3 regions of the Lujinxingia litoralis genome follow, and region 3 is predicted to be linked to each of the others. Evidence: riboswitches for the same ligand, from Rfam matches in the RefSeq annotation. Region 3 holds a riboswitch; each other region holds the start of a gene.
The links. Region 3 has a riboswitch for cobalamin ahead of DL240_RS02805 (ribonucleoside-diphosphate reductase subunit alpha). Riboswitches for the same ligand answer to the same signal wherever they lie in the genome.
Positions count from the first base shown of each region.

Region 1 (7,469 bases), 280 kb from region 3:
TATTGAAGGCGCCGCTTTGCCGCTTTACGCGTACCTCTCGGATGACCCCGCCGACGATCCGCGCGGGCCGATTGAGCAGCGCTGATTCAAGGGCAGATGTCCTGACGTAAACCATCGGGACATGGGGGAAGTGAGGGTGAACGAGCGTGTTTCCCTTCGAGCGACGTTCGCCATGCTGTGAACAAAAGCGTGGCCAGAATGCGTCGATCGCCGCGGTCTTGTGCGGCACGAAACGCCCATCGGGTCTTCGCACCGGCGCGTGAGAGCGCGTTCCAATTCAACAGGGTGGGTTGCCCGAGAGTCTGAGAGAGCAGCGCTTCGATGGCCTGGCGAGAGATACGACCGTTGCCATCGCGAAAGGGATGAATCAGGCAAAGTCGGACATAGAAATCCGCCATTCGCAACCAGATTGGTGCCAGCTCAGGAGAGTTCGAGTCCCCATTAAGGTGGTGATGAAGGCCGTGGAGGAACGTGTCAAACGCATCGAGTTCTTCGTTCAACTTCTCAGGTGGAGTGGTGGCGTTTTCCTCGCGGCCGACGACGACGTGCTCCGTGCGCAGCTGGCCTCCCCAGTCGAACACTCGGCCAAACCATAACCGGTGCGCTTCTCGAATGTGCGCGAAGAGCAGCGGTGATTCTAAATTGTCGAGGTACGCACGAGCACTCGGCTGCGCGAGCAGCAATGCCTGATTGACCTCCGCCACGGAGTGAAGGTGAAGGCGATTCGTTGCGATCAGGTGCTTGTCTTCGGATGTCAACGCTTGCCGCTGAAGGTTGCTATCCAGCACGCGGAGTTGGGAGAGCGGAAACCATGCGGATCCTCCGCGGCGAAGCATGACGAGAGCCTGCGTTAAGCCAGACAATTCGCGTTCCTGCACCATCTCGCCAAAACGCCATTCGCCACAAAACACAATGTCGCCGACCTGGGCATAGCGCTCGACATCACCGTCTGCCTGAGGGTGATAATGCGTGATGTATTTCGGATTCTCCCTGTAACAAGGAAGCGACTGCACGACGTCCTGAGGAACCGTCGAAAGAGGTGCTACGCGGAGTTTGCGGGTATGGGCGTGCTGCTCGAAGACGCGAACCCGACCGTCGGGCAGAGCATGAAGTTTTATGGGGGTCCAGAAGGTCATCGTCGTCTCAGCTTGGGGGGGGCACTCCGGCCAAGCGTCGCTCGCCCCTACACACATCGCAAGCTGGTTTGGAGTTTGGCCAGGAGGCGCCGCAGACGCACGAGAAGCCCGCTGCGGTGCAAGAACAGCGCTCTGATGGCCGGGTGAGAGATGCGACCGATAAACATGCCCGGGGGGATTCGGTCGATGGCTACAACATGGACGCCGCCCGCTGAGGGTTTTAGGGGGGAATCGCCGGATCGAGGGTGAGACACCGATGTCGCTCAGACCCAAACGTGGAGGTCCCTGTGGTCTCAGATAAGAACGACTCAAAGACTGAAGAAGCACGCGCGTTGTCCACCTCTCCCGAGGAGCTGCGCGACCCGGTGACGGGCCTGGGGCCCGACGAGATCACGGAGGACGGGGTCGAGCGCACGCTTATCCGGTGGTTTTTGTCGTTGACGCCGGACGAGCGCTTGATGTGGGCGCAGGGGCATGCCCAGGCGGTGCTGAGAATGAGGGGTGGAAGGATTCTCCCCTGATTTTTTGGGGGAGATTGAGCCCGGGGGTTGTGCGTGTGACCCCTACAAAAAAATGCCCCTTAGAATGCGCCGTGGACTCGGGCCAGGCGGTGGGCTTCGTCTTCGAGGTTGAGGCGGCCTTGCTTGATCTGGCGGGCGGCCGCGGCAGGGGAGATGTGGAGGAGGGGGGCGATGGCGTCGGGATCGTGGCCTTCGGTGTGCAGGCGCAGGGCGCGGGCCTGATCAGCGGGGAGCTGGCAGAGGGCGGCCGCGCTCAGGCTCAGGGGGGAGGGGGCGCTCAGGGAGGCGCCCGGGGCGCAGGTGGCCTGCCGGCTTTGATTGCTTTTGAGGAGCTCCTCGGCCTGGTCGAGTTCGTGATCCAGGGCGGAGTGGAGGGCGTCGAGGTCGCCGGCGTCGAAGCGCTGACACACGTGGATCACGAGCACCTGGAGGGCGTCGCGGGCGGCGAAGTCGGGTGCGTGGCGCTCCAGGCGCGCGCGGGCCTGCTTGTGGAGGGATCCGTGGTGGGGGGTGGGGTGGTGGAGGGCGTCGACGCAGCGTGTGAAGCCGACGACAACCTGCGCGTCGTCGCCGGCCGCGCTGAAGACGATGTGGGAGTCGCCGGGGTCGGCGGCGCGCAGGCGTTTGAGTTTCTGCAGGGGCGCGCGCCAGGGCGCGGTGGGAGCGCCCGGGTCCTGTGGGGCGCCGGGGAGGGCGCCGGCCGGGACCAGGAGGGCCATGGCGAGCACGGGCATCGCCGCGCCCACCACCAGACCGATGCGAAAGGGCGTGGCGGTGAACCAGCGTTTGAAAAGGCGCGCGATAAAGAGGGCGACGCCGGCCAGGCCGAGCACCACAAAGGGGCTGATGGCGAGCTGCTCGATGGCCCAGAAGCCGAGGGCGAAGGTGAGGGTGGCAAAGACACCGTAGTAGGCCAGCCAGGCGAGCAGGCGCTGGGTGCGGGTGGGCTCGGCGGCCTGTCCGGCGCGCATCACGGCCTCAAAGCTGGTGCGGGTGGGGTCTGAGCTCATGGGCGGCAGGGGGTGGCGAGTGAGGGAACGCGTCGGGGCCGGCAGAATGTAGGCGTACACCTAACACGCGGCGCTGGCACCTCGCCAGAGGGTGGGGGAGGGGAGCGCGTGGCGTGTGGGGGGCGGTGTGGCCTCGGAAGAGGGGCGGGGCTCGGCTCAGCGCGAACAGATCTCGGTGCATGAGAGGTCGTGGCCGATGTTGCAGGCCGACTCCCAGGTGCGGGCGGCGGCAGCAGGCTGGCCGCGCTGGCAGAGCACCTCGCCGAGGGTGTGGATGATGTAGCCGTTTTCCGGGGAGAGCGCGACGGCCTGGCGAGCGATGCTCTCGGCGGTGGCGTCGCATTGGCCGGCGCCGTAGCAGCGCTCCCAGGCCAGGTTGTTGCAGGCGTTGGCGTCGTCGGCGTCGCAGGCGGTTTGCAGGTAGAGTTCGCGCTCCTCGGTGGTGTTCCAGTGGGCGTTGGCGAGCTCGCGGCAGGCGTGGGCGTCGCCTGCGCTCAGGCAGGGTTCTTCAAAAGAGTCTCGGTACATGGCCTGGCGCTCGTCATGCCAGCGCTTTTGGAGGCGGTTCTGGAGTTTCTGGTGGTGCTCCTTGAGGTGTTGGTCGAGGCCGACGCCGGTGCCATGGACCATGTACTGAACGCGGGTCTGGTCGCCGACGGTGTTGACCATGGGCTGTTGGCGGGCGTGGCCAAAGAGGGTGGAGATGGCCGGGCAGGCGGCTTTGTAGTCGAAACGCCAGGCCTCTTGCGGGTCGCCCTCATGGTCCAGAGGAAACTCCATCGCGCAGGGGTACTCGGCGCAGTTCACGGTGGTCTCCGGCGGAAAGATCTCGGGGCACTCGGCTTTGAGCTGGTCGACCATCTGCTCAAAGTGCTCGGGCCGAAAGGCCTCGTCGAGTTGGGTGGGAAAGGCCATGGGCAGCGCCGCGGAGGTGCGATCGATGAGCTCGGTGAGTTCCTGGTTTTGCGTGCGGGCGGCGTCGCGCTCCTGGATGGCGAGGGTGTGGGCCTGGCGAGTCTGCGCAAGCGCCGCTTCGCAGCTTGTGCCCGCGGGCCTGGCGAGCGACGTGGGATCGCTGTGGCCGTCGCCGGGGGCGGGCCGAGGGGGGGACTCGCTTGCCGGGTTGTAGGCGCGGAGCGCCGGGGGCGTCTCGGAGCGCGACGCCTGAAGGAGGAAGGGGAGGGCGCCGGAGGCCACGCCGACCACAAAGACGATAAAAAAGGAGAGGTAGGTTCGCATCGTGCTATCGCCGGCGTTGAATCGGAGCGTGGACGTGGAGAGTGCGCAGGGTAGCAGACCATTACGACCCGCGCCCAGCCTCGGTGGTACGCCGGTGGGATGAGAGGGCAGGATGGGGCCGGCGAGCGTGGCGTGAGAAAAGGGGGGCCGGGGAGAAGGTCAGAGGGGCAGAGAGGTGGTTGGGGAGGAAGAGGGGCTTTTCCTTGCGCGTTGAGGGCAGGGCGACCGATACTCCGGCCGCGCTGGTGTCCGGGCCTTTTTGCAAAGGTCGGGAGCGAGGTCTCCAGGCGCTCGGTGGTCGAGGGTTCGCCCCGGAGCGTGTGCAGGCCAAGAGGGAACCCGGTGAGATTCCGGGGCTGCCCCGCAGCGGTGAGTACGCCATGAGCTATCGTTGATGTCGCGTCCGCTACATCGAGAGCACTGCCAGGCTGCGTTGCAAAGCCTCGATGATGCTAAAGCATCGTCTGCGTTTTGCGCCTTGCTGGCCGCACTCTCGATCTCGCATCCAGCGACATCACCTTCTGCTCAGGGCGTTGACGAGAACGAAAGCCACACCAATGGCACTGCCCCCTGATAAAGGGCGTGGGAAGCCGTGGCCGGTAGGAGGTTGGTCCCGAGATGGGAGCGCCACGCTCGTAAGCCCGAAGACCTGCCAGCGCCGGGAGTCCCCGAGAAAAGGGAGCCCGAAATCGACCTTGAATCTCGCGGGAGATGGGCAGGTCGCCGTGCGCCGACATCCGTCGGTTGCTCTGGCTTGCTGTGCATCTTCGGCCCCCACACGCTTTTGAGAGGCAGATCCATGCACAGCTCCAACGACTCGACCATCCAGCAGACCCTCGCGCCCGGCCTTGTGACCGAGGTGCAGCTGATTGAGATGGTCTTTCCGCAGCAGACCAACCACTACGGCACGCTCTTCGGGGGGCAGGCCCTGGCCCTGATGGATAAGGCCGCGTTTATCGTGGCCTCGCGCTACACGCGGCGCACGGTGGTGACGGCGTGCAGCGAGCGGTGTGATTTTCATGTGCCGGTGCGCCAGGGGCAGCTCGTGGAGCTGACGGCCCGGGTGGTGGAGACGGGCCGGACCTCGGTGACGGTGGAGGTGACGCTGGTGGCCGAAGACCTCTTAAGCGGCGATCGGCAGCCGGGCACCCGGGGCAAGTTCGTGATGGTGGCGCTCGATGCGCACGGAAAGCCCACGCGGGTGCCGGAGCTGGAGAGCATGGCGAGTCAGGCGCCCTGAGGCTCAGTCGTCGCGCCGGATGGGGTCGTCCTCGGACATCGCCCGGGGGAGCGAGGCTTCGGCGCGACCAAAATAGCCCCCGGTGTCGCTGATGAGCTCTGAGGTGGCCATCTCTGTGAGGTCGGGAGGGGCTTTGAGGCTGAGGGGGTGGAGGTCGACCTCTATGGCGAAGGGCGCGCCCACCGAGTGCTGTAGGTCAATGGCCACGAAGACCAGGGCGTCGCCCTGCCAGCGCGGTGAGAGCGGCGGTGGTGGACCACTCGGTGGGGGGGCGGCGATCAGGTCGGGCCAGGTGTCTTGGGAATGGCTCTCGGCGCGGGTTTCCTCATCCCAGACGGCGACAAAGGGGGGCGTCGACGTCTCGGGGAAAGAGACGGTGTTCCGGCTGAACTACGGGCTGGAGTGGATGACCGACCTGGTGGGCAACTCGCCGGAGCGGGGCATGCTCGTGCAGCTGGGGCTGGCCACCTACTTTTGAGAGCCGGGGCCCGCACGCGGGCCCCGGGGCTTTCAGGTGGTGAGTTTGAGGCCGGCCAGGCCCAGCACGACCAGCACAATGCTGAGCCAGCGCAGGGGGGAGGTGCTGTCACCGTAGACCAGCATCCCGAGGATGGCCGTGCCCACCGCGCCGATGCCGACCCAGATGCCGTAGGCCGAGCTGGCCGGGAGCACCTTCATGGCCTGGGAGAGCAGATAGAAGCTCGCGCCCATGGCGATCACAGTGAGGATGGAGGGGATGGGGCGAGTGAAGCCGTTGCTTTCTTTGAGCCCTGTGGCCCAGCCTACTTCGAGGAGGCCGGCGACGATGAGGGCGATCCATGCCCTGGTCATACGCGCTCGTCTTGATTGGCGAGGGTCGTCCCTCAATCAAACGACAGGCGCTCAGGTCGTCCTGAGCGCCAGAGGGTGGCGAGGCGCCAGCCGGCTCGTCTCGTAGAAAAGATAAGCGCGCCCGGCGTACCCGGGGGGGATAGCCACCGGTGGCGAGAAAGTAAAGGCCCCTACAAGCGCGCGCGACGGGGGCTTCTTGTTCAGGTGGGTTCGTCGCGGGTGCCGTCGGCATAGCGGGCAAAGCGGCCCTGATCGCCGGGGTGGACCGGGCCGTTGTCGCTAAAGTTCCAGCCTCCGAAGCCGGTGCTCTGGTAGTCGAGGTAAGCCTGGCGGATCTCCTGCTGGGTGTTCATGACAAAGGGGCCGCGTTTGGCCACCGGTTCGCCGATGGGCGCGCCCTGCAGCAGGAGCACTTCGGCTTCGGCCGGGCCACCCTCCAGGACGATGGGGCCGGGGTGGTCGAACTCCACGCGCCGCTTATTGGCGATGGCGCGGGAGGCGACTTTGACGCCCTGGCCGGTGTGCACGTAGAGCGAGCGCAGGGTGCCGGGGCGGACCGGCGGCAGCTCAATGCGGGCGCCGGCCTCCAGGCGAATCGACCAGATGGCCACGTCGCTCTCTGCCCGGGAGGCCCAGGAGGCCGGGGGCGGTGCGGGGGGGCGCTGGCCCTGGTAGGCGCCGGCGGCCAGGGTCAGCTCCACGATGCGCCCGTGGGCGTCGGTCTCCACGACCCGGGGGATTGCTTCGTTCCAGAGCATGGTGAAGTGCGGGTCGACCATTTTGTCGGCGCGGGGCAGGTTCAGCCAGATCTGGAAGAGTTCCAGGGGGTTGGGGGCGTCGTCGCGCAGGAGCGGGAACATCTCGGAGTGCTGAATGCCGGCGCCGGCGGTGAGCCACTGCACGTCGCCCCCGCCGTAGCGGGCGGCGGCGCCCATGGAGTCGGTGTGATCGAGGTAGCCCGAACGCACCACGGTGACGGTTTCGAAGCCGCGGTGGGGATGGCGAGGAAAGCCCGGCACCCGGCGCCCGTGGTACATGCGCCAGGGCTGATGCTCGGCGAAGTCCCGGCCCAGGTGGCGTCCGGCCAGCGAGGCGTCGGGCGCCATGGTGCCATCGCTGGCGGGGTAGTCGTCGCGGTGATGGGCGCAGAAGAGAAAGGGGTCGGAGGTGGGCCAGTTCATGGTGGCGATCGGGGTCACCGCCTTGATCGGGGCGGCCGGCAGCGCCGCCGCGGCGGCTTCGGTGGGAGCCGGGGCGCTGGCCCGGGCCGGGGCCGGGCGGTTATCGCGCTCGATCTTCTGGCAGGCCGCCAGCGGGAAGAGGCTCCCGGCGGCCAGGAGCTTGAGCGCGGTGCGCCGGGCGACCACCGGGCTGCCCAGGGTACCGGGAGAGGGTTCGGTGAGGACCAGGCGGCCCTCGAGCCTTTCGTCGACGATCTGGAGGCGCTTACTGCCGTGGTTGTAAAGATCCCAGGCGTCGAAGAGCTGGCGAG
Region 1 covers NZ_QHKO01000001.1:953,058-960,526, reverse strand. The annotation lists gene DL240_RS03970 (hypothetical protein) at 1-85, shown strand, start outside; gene DL240_RS03965 (Fic family protein) at 87-1,136, opposite strand; gene DL240_RS03960 (hypothetical protein) at 1,424-1,657, shown strand; gene DL240_RS03955 (sigma-70 RNA polymerase sigma factor region 4 domain-containing protein) at 1,717-2,667, opposite strand; gene DL240_RS03950 (tetratricopeptide repeat protein) at 2,824-3,906, opposite strand; cobalamin riboswitch at 4,208-4,577, shown strand; gene DL240_RS03945 (acyl-CoA thioesterase) at 4,781-5,146, shown strand; gene DL240_RS03940 (hypothetical protein) at 5,150-5,353, opposite strand; gene DL240_RS03935 (hypothetical protein) at 5,439-5,624, shown strand; gene DL240_RS03930 (DMT family transporter) at 5,657-5,977, opposite strand; gene DL240_RS20925 (pirin family protein) at 6,178-7,158, opposite strand.
Region 1: another riboswitch for cobalamin. It lies ahead of DL240_RS03945 (acyl-CoA thioesterase); the one in region 3 lies ahead of DL240_RS02805 (ribonucleoside-diphosphate reductase subunit alpha).

Region 2 (7,469 bases), on a different contig from region 3:
AGTTCAGAACGATCGAAGCTGCATAAAAAAGCCGCGCTCCCCAAAAGGGGAGCGCGGCTTTTTTATGCCCTCAAGCAGCGAGCGGCAACGCGGCGCGTGCACGCTCGCTGATCGGCGGGCTTAGTTACTCGACGTGCAGAATCCCCACCGCATCCAGATCAAAGCCCTGGCTCGGCGAAGCTCCCACGCCCCAGAGATCGCGAATGCGCACGAAGCGAGCTCGGCTCAGGCCGACCTCGGCCAGATCAAAGGCGTCGCCGCCGGTGATCGCCACCGAGAGTTCAGGATGCTCCAGCGCCTCGTAGGCCAGCGTGGGCCTCCAGCCGGCGCAACCAACGTAGGGCGGCGCGTCATCCGGCGAGGCCACACACTCAAAGGTATGCCAGGCCTCCCCGTCTTCGCTGACCGCGATCTCCCCGAGTTCCGCAAACACCTGGTCCGGATCGCCATCGGCGTAAAAGGGGTTCTCAAACACCACGAAATCCGCCCCTTCGCCATCCACAATGACCCGGTCGCCAAAGCCCAGCACGATCTCTCCACCGGCGCCCAGACTCAGCACATCCAGCGAGGCCGAGGTCGTGCCCTTTCCCTGCGGCGGACCAAGCACCACGTCGGGGAGGTTCCCCTCGCCAAAACCTGCCCCTTCCCCCGGCGTAAAACTCACCACCTCCGAGGCGTAGGGCAGCCCCGCCCACCAGGGGCCCGGTTCGGCTGTGTCATCGACCTCCCCGCAGCCCAGCGCCCCCCCCGGGGCGGCGGCAAGCAGCGTCACCACTGCCAGGCGCTTCCAGCGTGCGGCGATCATTTGCGGGTCATCTTCGTCCAGGCGAACCCACCGCAGCCGCCGTTCTCCGGATCGCTGGCGTCGGCATCGGCGCTGCGATCGATCGCGCGGGCGTCTTCCACCGTCTCCAGATCAAAGGCGACCATGCAGTAGTAGAAGCTGTCGTCGACCACCGGCGTCCACACCACCACGTTGTAGCGGTCCGCCCCAAACTCCGCGTCGGAGGTGTTCTGGGTAATGGCGAAATCCGCCTCGTTATCATACTCGGTCAACAGCATCATCCCCCAGGTCTCTTCGGTGATGGTCTCGTCGTAGCCGAAGTTCGTGGCCCACTCCCCGGCCACCTCAATGCCCTGGTCCTGGTTGTCATTCTGCTCGCACTCGGCCCCTTCACACTCCACCGGCGCGTCGGTCTCACCACAGGCCGCCAGACACAGGCCACCGGCCAGCATCAGCGCCATCAAACCCACCCGATTTTTCAGCGTCGTCATCTCAATCTCCTTACCTGTCCGGGCGGAGATCGAGGGGCGGCAGCGGGACAACCCCGCACACGAGCGGCAAACACACCTGGCAGGTTCATCCTGCGGCCGCACGCATGAGCCGGCGCACTCGCGCCCGGGCTGCTGCGTTCCTCTCGCCACCGACCCGAAGCGATTGGGGGTACACCGTCGACGCAGCAATATCCTGGCTCTCGGATCACCTTCGCCCGTCCCCTTCCCGACGTTTGAAACACGCCAGTGGGTTACGACAGGTTCATCACCGATGACAGTTGCGGGGGCAGCGCTGGACTTTCACCAACTTCCTGCCGCGTCAATCCTGCCCGCGTGCTAGCACCGCCCGGGCATCCGGGTCAACGCAGATTGAACGCACCGGGCCCGAGCAAAAAAAAGCCCCGCAACGCTTAATGAAGCGTCGCGGGGCTCATGTTCATCACTCCACGTCGGGGTGGAGTTCTCTTCGACCCTCAAGCGGCCAGCGCACACTCTGTACCTGGTCCGCTGCTTCCTCCCGGACCTGACGGGGTGCCAGGCCAGCAGTCGCACTGGCCGCTCAGGGGTCGAACATCCCCACCCTAAGGGGGGATGGGGTGAGCCGTCAACAGCCCACCTCGAAGAGCGGAGAGAGAGGGATTCGAACCCTCGATACGCTATAAACGTATACACGCTTTCCAAGCGTGCGCCTTCAACCACTCGGCCACCTCTCCAACAGATCCATTTTCATGGTCTGATACTACAAAAACGGAGGGGGTGGGATTCGAACCCACGGTACCCGTGAAGGTACACTTGATTTCGAATCAAGCGCCTTCGACCACTCGGCCACCCCTCCGCACTTAAGATGCATCCTCGTTGGAGGAGTCATCCTGACTTGCTGACGCTTTACGCTTCTCACGAATACTGCGGAAAAATTCGCTTAAAACCCGTCCACTTGCTGCCGAAAGGACACCTTCTTTCACCTCGATACTATGATTTAATCGAGGATCTTCTCCCATGGCAAAAAGCGAACGCATCGCGCCGGCTTTTGGATCTCGTGCACCAAAAACAACCCGCCCTACTCGCGCGTTTACCAACATACCCGCGCACATGGGACAGGGTTCCAGGGTCACGTAGACCGTACATTCCTGGAGTCTCCAGCTACCCAACACTTGCGCCGCGCGTCGAACCGCAATCAGTTCGGCGTGGGCTGTCGGGTCTTGCCAGGTTTCTCGCCGGTTAAACCCGCGAGCGATGATTTCACCCTCGTATACGACCACAGCTCCGACAGGGACTTCGCCCTCTGCCTTAGCTTTTTCGGCCTCTTCGAGAGCCTGCATCATAAAGATGTTGTCGATGTTTTTTCGAGACACTTTTAAACCTGACTCCAAAAACAAAGAAACGCTCTTAATTCATTAAGAGCGTTTCTAGCGCACCTGGAAGGGTTCGAACCTCCAACCTATGGTTCCGTAGACCATTGCTCTATCCAGTTGAGCTACAGGTGCGTGCTATGTGCTTGCTGCGTTGTTTGCCGTTCTCCCGTCCGGCGTGCCATTTTATTAGCACCGCCGTTTTGGTTTTGCAAGCACTTTTTCGACTTTTTTTTCAGTTTCTTTTTTCAGTCGAAAAGCGGAGAGGGAGGGATTCGAACCCTCGATACGGTTTAAGCCATATACTCCCTTAGCAGGGGAGCGCCTTCAGCCACTCGGCCACCTCTCCGTACACGTTCTTATTCACTTTTCAAACACCATCCTGCAAGCAGGAATTTACTTTTGAGCGGAGGAGGTGGGATTCGAACCCACGAAGCTTGCGCTTGCCGGTTTTCAAGACCGGTGCCTTCAACCGCTCGGCCACTCCTCCAGGAGCCGCCTCCCTGTTCGACTTCGCCGCGCCAGGGAATCGGGAGAATACTCGGCACGAAGTTTCCGTCAAGACACTTTTCCTAAAAAAGTTCATTTTTCACGCACTCCCCTCGCTCCAATTCGGGTTTCGCCTTAATTTATGCGGAGATCGTCAATCCGCCCTCTTCGCCCTCTCCCGTCGCACCACCGGATCTCGGCCCTCCTATCCGGGATCCGCGCGCTCTCCCCCCCCCGCAAGGCGCCCCTCAATAACCGGCCCTATATAAGGAGGGGGTTGCTGCCCTCCCCTTTGGCCTGCTGAGTACCGGCCGCGCAAGCATCCCCGCCTCCCGGGCCCCGCGCGCTCTCCGCCCCCGCAAGGCGCCCCTCAATAACCGGCTCTATATAAGGCGGGAACTCCGGCCATGCTCCTCGCCACCTTTTGCGATCGCCCGCCCCACCCGGGCTGTGGACGCTCCCGGCCAGCGTGGTGTACACCTTACCCGCTAGCTCTTACGACGCCGGGAGCCGAGGCTCACGGCGGACGATACGCTGGGCGGCACCTGGCCGCGCCAGCACGTTCACAGATGACGTAGTGGTGTTTTTCCTGCCCGAAAAGAGGCCCTGATCATGGTGCGTATGAAGTCCAGGGCGACGGTCGCCGTCGTCGCGCTCTCCCTCCTCGTTGCAACCGATGTATGGGCCCAGGAGCCCGAGAGCCCTCAAGAGGTTGATCTCGATGGCACCAGCCTCCCTGCGTTACTCGAGGGTGATCCCGAGGCCCGTGACAACGACGAGCCCGCCGCCCCCACGCCCACCCAGGCCGTGGAGCAGGCCCAGCAGGTCGCCGAAGAGACGAGCCGCCAGAACGTGGCCCCCGACGAGCGTGCCCAGCCCCGACCGCAACCCACCAACGTCGCCGGCACCGAAGAGGTGACGCTTGACGACGCCGAGGTCGAAGCGGAGCTCCGCCCCGACGAGCCCGTGGGCGCCGTGGCCCTGGCGCCGGCGCGTCCGACTCCCGGTTCGGTGGTGATCGCCGGCAACGGCGGGCTCACCGGCCCCTGGCGCCTGACCCTGGGGGGCTACCTGCGCAGCGGCTACACCGCGATCGCCGATGATCCCAACGTCGAGCTCATCGGCCGCAATGATGGCTTCACCATCGCCGACGCCCGCCTGACCACCACCGGTGAGATGGACAACGGCCTGGGCTTTGTCTTCCAGTTCGATGCCGGCAGCCGACTGCTGCGCACCGGGCAAGACTCCCCGGTCGAGGCGCTGGCGCTGCGCATGACCGACGTCTACGCCTTTTATGCCCCTTATGATCTGCTGGAGATCAACATCGGGCAGTTCAAGGCCCCCTTCGACGTCGAAGACCTGATCTCCACCGGCGACCTCCTCTTTGTGAACCGCTCCGTCGTCAACCGCGGCGTGCAGAACGTGGAGGGCTACAACGTCGACGGGCTCTCCGCCGGCCGTCAGGTCGGGATCCAGGTACGCGGCGACCACTTCTTTGGTCAGGAAGACCACCAGGGCCCGGGCTTTAGCTACGCGCTGGCCGCCACCAACGGCAACGGCCCCAACGCCTCGCTTAACGCCAACGACCGCCTGGCCTACTTCGGGCGCCTGATGCTCCACTGGGGCGATTCGGTCGCCCTGGGCGGCGCGCTCTTCTACAACGATGACACCGCCGGCGATCCGCCCAACCGCGTCGACCGGGTCCACCGCGGGTTTACGGCCGACCTTCAGGTCAACCTCTACGGCGCCACGCTCCTGGCCAACGTGCTGGCCACCTCCGTGGGCTCTCCCGACCTCCCCGATAGCCCCGAAGTCAGCGCCCTGGGCTACACCCTCCAGCTCGCCTACGAAGAGCCCTTCTTCGGATTGCAGCCGGCCTACCGCTTCTCCAGCTACGACCCCTCCAGCAACTACGGCGACGTGCCCAGCGTGCTCTTCGAAAACGACCGCCTCACCTACCACACCCTCGGCCTCGGCTATAACGCCCGCACCTACCCGGTACGGGCCATGGCCAACTACACCCTGACCGTCGAGCAGGACGCCCGCGCGCTCGACAACAACCGCCTCGACCTGCTGCTTCAGCTGAGCTGGTAAGCGTCCCTCTTACGATCGGTGAGCGACCATGTTGTGCCCTTCCCCTCTCGTTCGACGCCCTTCTCCCGAGCGCACCCGGCGCCTTTGGGCGCTGCTCTTCACCGCCTTGTTAGCCGGCGGTCTCCTCCCCGGCTGCGACGAAGATGACGGTCCGGCCCCCTACGCCAGCGCCCAGCGCATCTCCCACCGCACCGAGCTCATCGGCGGGCCCACCGCCCTGGGGGAGGAAGGTGACTGGCTGCTGGAGAACGATCAGGTCCGCCTGATCATCCAGGATCTCACCTTTAACCGCGGCTCCGGGATCTTTGGCGGCTCGCTGATCGACGCCGACTTAAAGCGCCCCGAAGCCCAGGGCGATCCCCTCGGCGGCAGCGGACGCGATGCCTTCGGGGAGCTCTTCCCGGCCTTCTTCCTGGAGGTGGTCAACCCCGAGGAGATCGTCGTCGTAAATGACGGCTCCAACGGAGAGGCGGCGATCTTAGAGGTGCGCGGGCGCGGCGGGGAGTTCGTCACGATGCTGCGCTTCTTCAACCAGGCGATGGTCAACGCCTATGAGGCCGATCTGGGCGACGCCATTCGCGGCACCATCCCCACCTCGGACGGGGTGCCCCTGGTCGGGTTCACCACCCGCTACATCCTGGAGCCGGGCGCGCGCCACGTTAAAGTGGAGGCCGAGCTGGTGAACAATGCACAGGCCTCGCTCACCTTCCCCAACCGCGACATCGTCAACGCGCTCGGCACCTTCTTGCCCGACATCAACTTCAACGGCTTCACCGTGCCCACGGGCATGGTGCTGGGGATGGGCGCGCTCAACAGCATCTTTTTGCCCGGCATGGGCTACGATCTGCGCTTCGGGCTCGAAGAGGTCTACAGCCGCCCCATCGATCTGCCGGCCTTCCCCGGCCACATCACCGATCTGGTGGCCACGGCCAGCGCGCGCGGGGTGAGCTACGGGTTTGCAGCCGCCGCCGATCCCGACTCCAACTTCATCTACAACAAGCGCGAGGCCTACGGCGAGCACGTCAACCCCTACGACATGCTCTTCCTCTTCTATGCCTCGGGCTTCGGCGGGGTCTTCACCAACGAGATCCCCACCCGCCTGGCCCCCTCGTACTGCGATCCCCAGCGCCCGGCCGCCCAGGTCTGTGCCGAGATCGAAGCCAACTGCCAGAGCGGCGACTGCCAGGAGCTGGGTCAGCAATGCCTGCAGCGCTACGACGCCTGCCTGGAGGCCCGCGACCAGTACCCGGATCGCTTTAAGTTCACCAACTACTTCATCCTGGGCGATGGCGACGTGGCCAGCCTGCGCGATGAGCTCTACCAGATCCGCGGGGAGGAGACCCGAGCGGTGGAAGGCCGCCTCTTCGACGAGCACAGCGGCCAGCCCCTGGGCGAAGACGCCCAGGTCTTCATCTACCGGGGCATCGAAGGCGCCACCGACCTGCAGCAGGCCTGCGTCGAGAGCGAAGAGGCTCGCCCGCACATCTTCAACCAGGCCTTCACCAACACCCGGGGCTACTTCCAGCTGGAGCTGCCGGTGGGCACCTACTGCCTGCGGGCCCGGGGCCACGGAGAAACCTCGGGCTTTATCCCCTTTGAGGTCGGCTCCGAACCGGTGAACCTGCGCGTGGAGACGCCCGGGGCCGGCCGGGTGGAGGTCTCGGTGATCGACGCCACCGGCGGTCCGATCCCGGCCAAGCTCACCCTGGTTGGCGAGTACGAGCCGGTGGCCGGCCAGACCACCCGCGACTTCCTCTTTGATCTGGAGGTCGGCGAGCCCTGGCGAACCAGTGAGTTTGCCGAGTACGAGGAGGGCGATAGCGCGCCGCGGCGCTTCATCGAGGCCATCGCCTTTGCCGGCGCCGACGGCCGGGTGGCGCTCGACGTGCGCCCGGGCAACTACACCGCCTACATCTCCCGCGGCACGGAATACTCCCTCTTTAGCCAGCCCATCGAGATCCGGGCCGGCTCCGTCGCCCGGGTACAGGCCTCGATCGAGCAGCAGATGAAGGTCGAGGGCTACCTCAACGGCGACTTCCACATGCACGCCCAGGGCTCCATCGACAGCGGCCTGGACTACAACGAGCGCGTCTTAAGCGTGGCCGCCGAAGGGGTCGATGTGGTCGTGGCCACCGACCACAACTACATCTCGGACTACATGCCCTACATCTACCGCAACAACCTCCAGCCCTGGCTGCGCTCGATCGTCGGCCTGGAGCTGACCACCTTTGAAGCCGGGCACTTCAACGCCTTCCCGCTGCG
Region 2 covers NZ_QHKO01000005.1:44,726-52,194, reverse strand. The annotation lists gene DL240_RS11805 (cell surface protein) at 125-805, opposite strand; gene DL240_RS11800 (hypothetical protein) at 802-1,275, opposite strand; cobalamin riboswitch at 1,443-1,649, opposite strand; RNA gene ffs (signal recognition particle sRNA small type) at 1,747-1,837, opposite strand; tRNA gene DL240_RS11790 (tRNA-Ser) at 1,901-1,988, opposite strand; tRNA gene DL240_RS11785 (tRNA-Ser) at 2,024-2,110, opposite strand; gene tadA (tRNA adenosine(34) deaminase TadA) at 2,115-2,651, opposite strand; tRNA gene DL240_RS11775 (tRNA-Arg) at 2,686-2,759, opposite strand; tRNA gene DL240_RS11770 (tRNA-Ser) at 2,885-2,973, opposite strand; tRNA gene DL240_RS11765 (tRNA-Ser) at 3,032-3,114, opposite strand; gene DL240_RS11760 (porin) at 3,726-5,207, shown strand; gene DL240_RS11755 (CehA/McbA family metallohydrolase domain-containing protein) at 5,236-7,469, shown strand, end outside.
Region 2: another riboswitch for cobalamin. It lies ahead of DL240_RS11800 (hypothetical protein); the one in region 3 lies ahead of DL240_RS02805 (ribonucleoside-diphosphate reductase subunit alpha).

Region 3 (7,469 bases):
CGGGTCGCCGAGCGCATCAACGCGGTCCTGACGCCTGAGACAAGACAAGTGATCCTGGCACTGAAGTATGCCACTCCAGACTCCGAATCTATCGCCGGCATCGAGTATTATCAGGCCGTCCTGCGCGATGGTGTTCGCACCTGGAGCGAGTTTGTCGCCTGGCGACAGGCTCATCCCCTGACCGGCGTCGTTGAGTGGTGTCCATAACGCTCAACACGGACTACGAAAGACCGCCTCCTCCCGAGCCCATTCGCTGCACGCACCACCGGCACTCCCAAGGATTCTCGTGGCCGTCCGAGCAGCGCACATCACCGGATGTGCCGGCCTCTCACCCACGCACGCGACACTGCCAGCATCACCTTCGCCTGCAGCAAGCCGAGAAAGCTCGCTCGTCGACGCCGCCGGGCCCCCGGTCCTTCGTGGGTTGGGTGAGCCAGGCACAGACCTAGCGCTCGTTGAAGCCTCTTCCCGCCAGAATCTTCGGGATGCACTTCTCAACGCGTCGTTGGCGAGTCTCGGGTTTCTTTGCTCCCGAGATATGAAGGATATGGCTGCGCTGCCGACCGGGCGTCAGGGCCGCGAAGGCGGCTGCTAGCTCCGGCTCCGCGCTGAGTTTCTGATCCAGTTCAAGGGGCATCGACTCAAGTTCCCGGGCTTGAGGCGCTTCTTTACCCTGGCGAACAAGTTCGATCGCCTGCTGAACGAGCTCCACAATCTGCGAACGCCTCTCCAGGACCTCGTCCACCGTCGTGAATTTGATCACACGCGCCACACGCGTGTTCGGTCCCGGCTTCTCCAAAAGATGGCTCTCGTCGGTGAGTTCCGCGCCTCGGAAGAGGCTAAGCCCGCACCATTCTCTACGGGAAACGATCATGGCAACGTTCTTCCCCTTAAACGCGTAGCAGGGGGAACCCCACTTCATCGCCTCGACCAGCTCCGAGTCCTGGAGGAGTTCGCGCAGCGCCACGAGCGCATCGGTCCAGAGATGCACGGTACACTGCGGCGTTTGATAGTGGTCGCAACGACCGCAACCATCGCGAAGGAACGAATCGACATCTGTGGTGTTCACGGTCTCTCTCCCAACTCAAAGGCGTCGTCATAGGCGCTCGGTCCACCGGGAGTTGGCTGCAGCTCACCATCACCGAATACCCGGCCCCCTTGCTGTGGCCTACCCCGATAGCGGCTCCGCGCGCAACTGGGGCCGACGCCCTCGGCCCATTGGGAGCTTTCCCGGCAGGGTCAACTCCCCCAGAAGAAGCTCGTTCGGAGTACGCCTCCCCAGGACCACAGCGCATCGGGGCGTTCAATCGCCGCCGCGTGGTAACGGGTCACGTAGCCAGCAAGCGACGCCGCCAGGAAGTTCGTCGGCCACCATTTCAGCGCGAAGGCCCCCCCGTGCGAGCCTCCCGGCTCAACGTCATCGGCACCTTTTCCCAGCCACATGCCATCGTAACGCGCAGCCACCTCCAGCGAGCCTTCTGCCCCCGGGAAGAAAACGTCGGGAAGTGGCGCGCTCCCGACCTCTCGCAGGGGCCCGACCAGAGTCCAGGTCAACTCAGTGCTCAGGCCCTGCGACATGATCGCAGGCAACTCAACGCGGGGCGTCGACGGGTTGCCATCGGTATCACGGGACCGATCCTCACGCGCCATGGCGCCTTCAACGCTCAGACGAAGGGGACCGAGGTATCCGACCAGATGGGCCTCGACCAGCGCCCGGCCTCCCGAGACGATGACCGGTCGGTAGTAACGAAATCCCATCGGCGTTGTGCCAGCGATGCCCTCGCGGTCTTCGGTGCGCTCGTAAAGCGCGGCGGCCCCCACACGAAGCCCCGTCCTCTTGTCTTTTGCTCCCTGGCGAGCAACGTGAGCGCGCCCGAACACCAGATCCAACGCGGCGTATCCGGCAGGTAATGCGTTGTCATTGCCCAACGCACTCCCATTGCCATTGCCCACACGAACCCACCCCTCGACGGGCATAGACGCCGGGTGGAAATGGATATCGACCCCCAGATCTCGACGCACGCGGAACGACGAGACCACCGACCCACGATCTGGAAAGAGCAACGACTCGGTAGGCTCGTGAACAAACGAGGCAAAGAGTGGCGGCTTTGAGTACCCGACGTTCAGGTCCAGCCACGGCTGCGGCGACACGCGAGCGTAGGCATCCAGAATCACCGGATTCTTGCCAGCGAATTCGATCCGAGTCACGCCGCGAAACCAGCCGACGGGCTCAAGCACGAGGCCAGGACGTAGCCTGGCAAGCGCAAAGCCAGAGAGCCCCTCTTCCACCGCAGGATAGATGCGGTAATCGACTTCGCCCAGCAGAGTTGGACGAAGAGACGAGTCCGACCGAGGCGCATCGGCCCCACGTGCTCTGGCGTCGATCGACCAGAGCGCCGTCAGCAGGGTCATCAAGACAGCATGGACGTAGCGCATGCGCATTCAGTCCTCCAGCGGCACGATGCGCAGGTAATGCGTTACTCCGTCCGATTCATCGGGGTCGTGGTCGGCGACGAACACCCGTCGATGAGTCGGATCGTAGGCTACGCCGCGCACCTGCTGGAAGCCGGATTCCACCACCGATGTCGAACCATCAGCATCGATACGCAGCAGGTTTCCCCACACGCTCCCTGAGAGAAGCGAGCCCTGCGGACCTCTCGCGATAAGGTCTGGTCCCTCCACCTCGGCCAGCACCCGGTAGTCCTGCGGGTTGGCCTGAGTCGCGACCAGAATCTGATCCAGCCCCTGGTCGGAGACATAAAGTTTATCATCCACCGCCAACACGCCTGCCGGCTTACTCAGGCCGGTGATGACCTCGGACTCGACCCCGGTGAGCTTAAGAGCTCCGACCGCCCCCACACGCTCCCCGGAAGAGAGACGAACGAACCACGAGCTGTAGAGTCGACCCTCGTCGCTTACAGTGAGCCCGATGCGTCGGCGCTGCGGGTCGAGGCCGGGGAGCACCTCGGCCTCCCCGCTCGAACGGATGAACACCACATCGCCTGTCGTTCCATGCCCGAAGCGAGTCACCACAAACGAGCCGTTCTCCAGGCGAACGAGCTGCCCGAGGCCGGGGCCTCTCGCGGATGCCTCGGGCAGCTCGGCAACAACCGAATACCCCTCGGCGTCGCTCCAGCGGAGGATGCGGTTCCCGTTGTCATCGGCGATATAGAGTGCTTGCTCTTCATCGTCCCACCACAGCCCGTTCGGGTCGCCCTCCACATCAAGAACCGCGGGCCCCCGCATCACCCGATCGCTGGGAGCCGTACTGGACGTTCCACTCCCACAGCTCACCAACAGCACGAATGCGCACGCAAGCGAACACCCCATCATCAGATTCTTCATGTAAACATCACTCCCTATATAACCCCTTAGAAACAGAGGTGATTTAACGTCACCGACACCCGGCACCTCAACGACGCTCCGGACGGACTCAGGCACCACACTGAGCGCTCACTCCTGCGACGCGCATACGGTCGCGGCGTGTCCGGCCGCGGCAAGGTCGTAACCAGGCATGAGCGAGGCCTCCGCTCGGAAGGTGGGTTGGTCGATAAGGTCGACAAAGCGAGCGACCGCTGGGCTCTCAAGACGGGACTCCGGAACGAGGAGTTCGAAGCGCTCCTCCGAAAGCGGGATGAACGTGAGCCCTTCGGCGATCGCAGCAGATTCAATCGCGACCCCTACATCCGCGATCCCCATCCGGACCAGCCGAGCGACCTCGGCATGATCGGCCGCCAGAAGGTCGGCTCGGGTCATATCCAGCCCGCCCGGATCGCCCACCGCACGCTCGAACACCTGACGAGCTCCGGAACCTGGCGAGCGCAACGCCCGGCGGACGTCATCGCGGCCCAGATCCGCGCCCGCCTGGAGTGAAAGCGGATTTCCGGGAGCCACGACGAGCCCCTGACGCCAGCGCGCAAGGTGAATAATCGCAGTATTTTGCCCCGGAAAGGCACGTCTTGCCGCTCGAGCGTGAGCCTCGGCATCCACCTCGCTGGCCAGATGCATTCCCGCGATATGCACCAGCCCCTGGGTCACAAGTTGGAGGGCTCGGCTGCTGTCAGCATGTATCCAGGTTGATCTGGCGTCGCGGTAGCGGCGGCCTAGACGCCCGGCCAACGCCCCGAGCAGCGGCGCACACCCCGCGATAAGAAGATTGCAATCCACGTCGGCCGAATCGCTCAGAAGTTCGACGAGCGCAGATGCTCGCGCCTCCTCCCTTTCCAGAACGACACCGTCCGCAGCACTACGTTCGTCCTGTAATGGATGCGCCACAAGCGCGCCATCCACTCGCCCCACCACCACCCTCGTGGCGCATGGACTGGCGTCGGCCAGGCGAACTTGCACCACCGGGCCTCCCGAAAGCCGGAAGAGTTCATCCACCGAGCAACGGAGCGCCCTGGCAAGCAAGAGCGCCAGCGTCGTCGACGGGACCTGGCGGCCCGTCTCAATCGCGTTCAGCGTCTGACGAGACACCCCAATGCGGGCTGCCAACTCTGCCTGAGAGAGGCCGGCGGCCGTGCGCCTGTCGCGAACAAGAGAGATCGCAGTTGTGTCGTTCAAGAAACCTCCGAGGTTGAGCCCCGGAGGATGTAAAGCAACCCAGACAACATGTAAAGCAAACAAGACACGCAGCCACACGTCATTTTGCTCACGTCCCTCGCGAGGTCCTCCCCGAACGTGCGTCGCTCGCCACGCGACAAGGTGCCCCGGACTGCCCTTCCCAAGCCCCCTTCGCCCGGACACGGGGTGCGGCACGGGGGGCCTTTTCCGCATGAACACAGGTTATGGTTGCGTGCCCCCTTATGAGGTTTTCGCCTCGTGGAACGACCGGCAGGCGCCGGGCCGGGCTTCTCGCAGAAGCCGGACCAAACACAAGATGATGTGGTTGACGCCCCCACAAGCCCACTATATACAGCCATCCGCTCTGGTGCTTCGCGATGCCTTCGCGAAGCTCAAGAGGGAATCCGGTGTGACTCCGGAGCTGCCCCGCAGCGGTATTCGAGAACGACCCCCACCAATGGCACTGGGCTTAAGCCTGGGAAGCGGTGGGCAGTAGGAGCTTCCATCAGGGAGCGCGCTCGTAAGCCCGAAGACCTGCCAGCGCCTGGCGTGGGAGAGATACCCCGCGCCAGTTCGACCTGGGAACACTCGTGGGAGGTGAGCCTGGTCTCGACGGACACCTGTACTGTCGAGCCGACCTTGCCCCCCGAGCGATCCCTCCGCTCGCGGGAGCGAAGGTTGACCGGCGCCCTCCTCTTCGCAGGTACAGGTTGTCTGGTCCGAGTCGTTCGCCCCGCGCTTTAGAAACCGAGCGAGTTTCGCTCCGGAGAGTCGCGAGAGAGCACCATGAACGACGCCCCTGCCCCCCCAGCCCCATCCACGCCCACCGCACAGAACCGGCACGTGCGTATCATGACGCGTGATGGCTCCCCTGAAAGCGTGAGCCTGGACCGGATCGTGGACGCGATCTCACGATGCGCCGACGGCCTTGACCAGGTTGTTCCGCAGCGCGTCGCCCTTCGCACCATCGAGGGCATCTTTGACGGCGCGACCCAACGCGAACTCGAGGACCTCTCGATTCAGGTCGCAGCCTCGCTGATGCTTGAAGAGCCCGAATACTCTCGCCTGGCTGCCAGGCTACTGGCGCAGCGCATGAGCGCCGATGTCGAGGCCGAGGGAGTCACCTCGTTCTCGCAAGGCATCTTCGCCGGACACGCAGTCGGGCGTTACAATGACCGCCTCCATCACTTTGTGCGTGCACACGCCCCTCAACTCGATGCTCTCATCGCGCCAGAGCGCGATCACCTCTTTGAGTACTTCGGGCTGAAGACCTTGCACGACCGCTACCTGCTGCGAGACTCCGAGCACCAACGCCTGTTGGAGCTGCCGCAGTACTTCTTTCTGCGCATTGCGTGCGCACTGAGCGAAGGGTTCGATGAGGCGCTCGAGCTCTACAACCTCCTCTCCAGGCTGGAGTATCTCCCCAGCTCCCCCACGCTCTTCAACGCCGGCACCTGCTACGAGCAACTCTCCAGCTGCTTTCTCCTCGACTCTCCAGCCGACGAACTCCCCGACATCTACCGCAGCTATACCGACGTCGCGATGCTCTCGAAGTTCTCCGGCGGCATCGGCATGGCCTTCCACCGCGTGCGCGCACGCGGCTCCCTCATACGCAGCACCAACGGTCGCTCCAACGGTATCATCCCCTGGCTCAAAACACTGGATGCGTCCGTCGCCGCCGTGAACCAGGGCGGCAAGCGCAAGGGAGCCTGCTGCGTCTACCTGGAGCCCTGGCACGCGGATATCGAAGAGTTCCTGGAACTTCGTGACAACACCGGTGACGAGGCCGCACGCACGCATAACCTGAACATCGCCAACTGGGTTCCTGATCTCTTCATGCGCCGCGTCGAAGCCGACGCAGACTGGAGCCTCTTTGATCCGAAACACGTCCCGGAGCTACCCGACCTCTACGGCGACGCCTTCGAACAACGCTACGAAGAGGCCGAGCGGGCCGGACTCGCCAGCCGTACCATCAAAGCTCGTGATCTCTACGCACGCATGATTCGTACGCTGGCTCAGACCGGCAACGGGTGGATGACTTTTAAAGATCACGCCAACCGCGCCTGCAACCAGACCGCCCTCCCCGGACGAACTGTTCACCTCTCCAACCTTTGCACGGAGATCATTGAGGTGACCTCCGGAGAAGAGACCGCCGTCTGCAACCTGGGCTCGATCAATCTGGCCCGACACACCCGAATCGACTCCACGGGAGAGGTCCACTTTGACTTCGACCAGCTCGCCGCGACCGTACGACGAGCGGTGCGCCAGCTCGATCGGGTGATCGATCTCAACTACTACCCGATTCCCTCCACAGCAGCGTCAAACTCGCGTTGGCGCCCGGTCGGACTCGGACTCATGGGCCTGCAGGACGTGTTTTTTCAGATGCGTCTGCCCTTCGACAGTCCCCGGGCGCGCACTCTCTCCCAACACATCTCCGAAGAAATCTACTTTAACGCCCTGACCACCTCCCTCGAACTCGCCGCAGAACTCGGCCCCCACGCCGCGTTTGATGAAACCCGTGCCGCCCGTGGGGAGCTCCAGTTTGATGCGTGGAACGTGACGCCAAGCGAGCCCGAACGCTGGGAGCGTCTGCGCGCAAAGATTCAGCAGGTGGGGCTGCGCAACTCTCTGCTCTGCGCCGTCGCCCCGACCGCCACCATCGCCTCGATCGCCGGCTGCTTCGAGTGCATCGAGCCCCAGGTCTCAAACCTCTTCAAACGCGAAACCCTCTCCGGCGACTTCCTCCAGGTAAACCGCTACCTGGTCGCCGAACTCAAACAACTCGGGCGCTGGGACGACGAGATGCGTGACCGCCTTAAGGAGAGCGAAGGCTCAGTCCAGGCCATCGATGCGCTCCCCGACGAACTGCGGGCTCTCTTTCGAACCGCCTGGGAACTCCCGATGCG
Region 3 covers NZ_QHKO01000001.1:674,140-681,608, forward strand. The annotation lists gene DL240_RS02780 (nucleotidyltransferase domain-containing protein) at 1-207, shown strand, start outside; gene DL240_RS02785 (YdeI/OmpD-associated family protein) at 446-1,069, opposite strand; gene DL240_RS02790 (porin family protein) at 1,240-2,442, opposite strand; gene DL240_RS02795 (SMP-30/gluconolactonase/LRE family protein) at 2,443-3,345, opposite strand; gene DL240_RS02800 (XRE family transcriptional regulator) at 3,454-4,563, opposite strand; cobalamin riboswitch at 4,910-5,119, shown strand; gene DL240_RS02805 (ribonucleoside-diphosphate reductase subunit alpha) at 5,350-7,469, shown strand, end outside.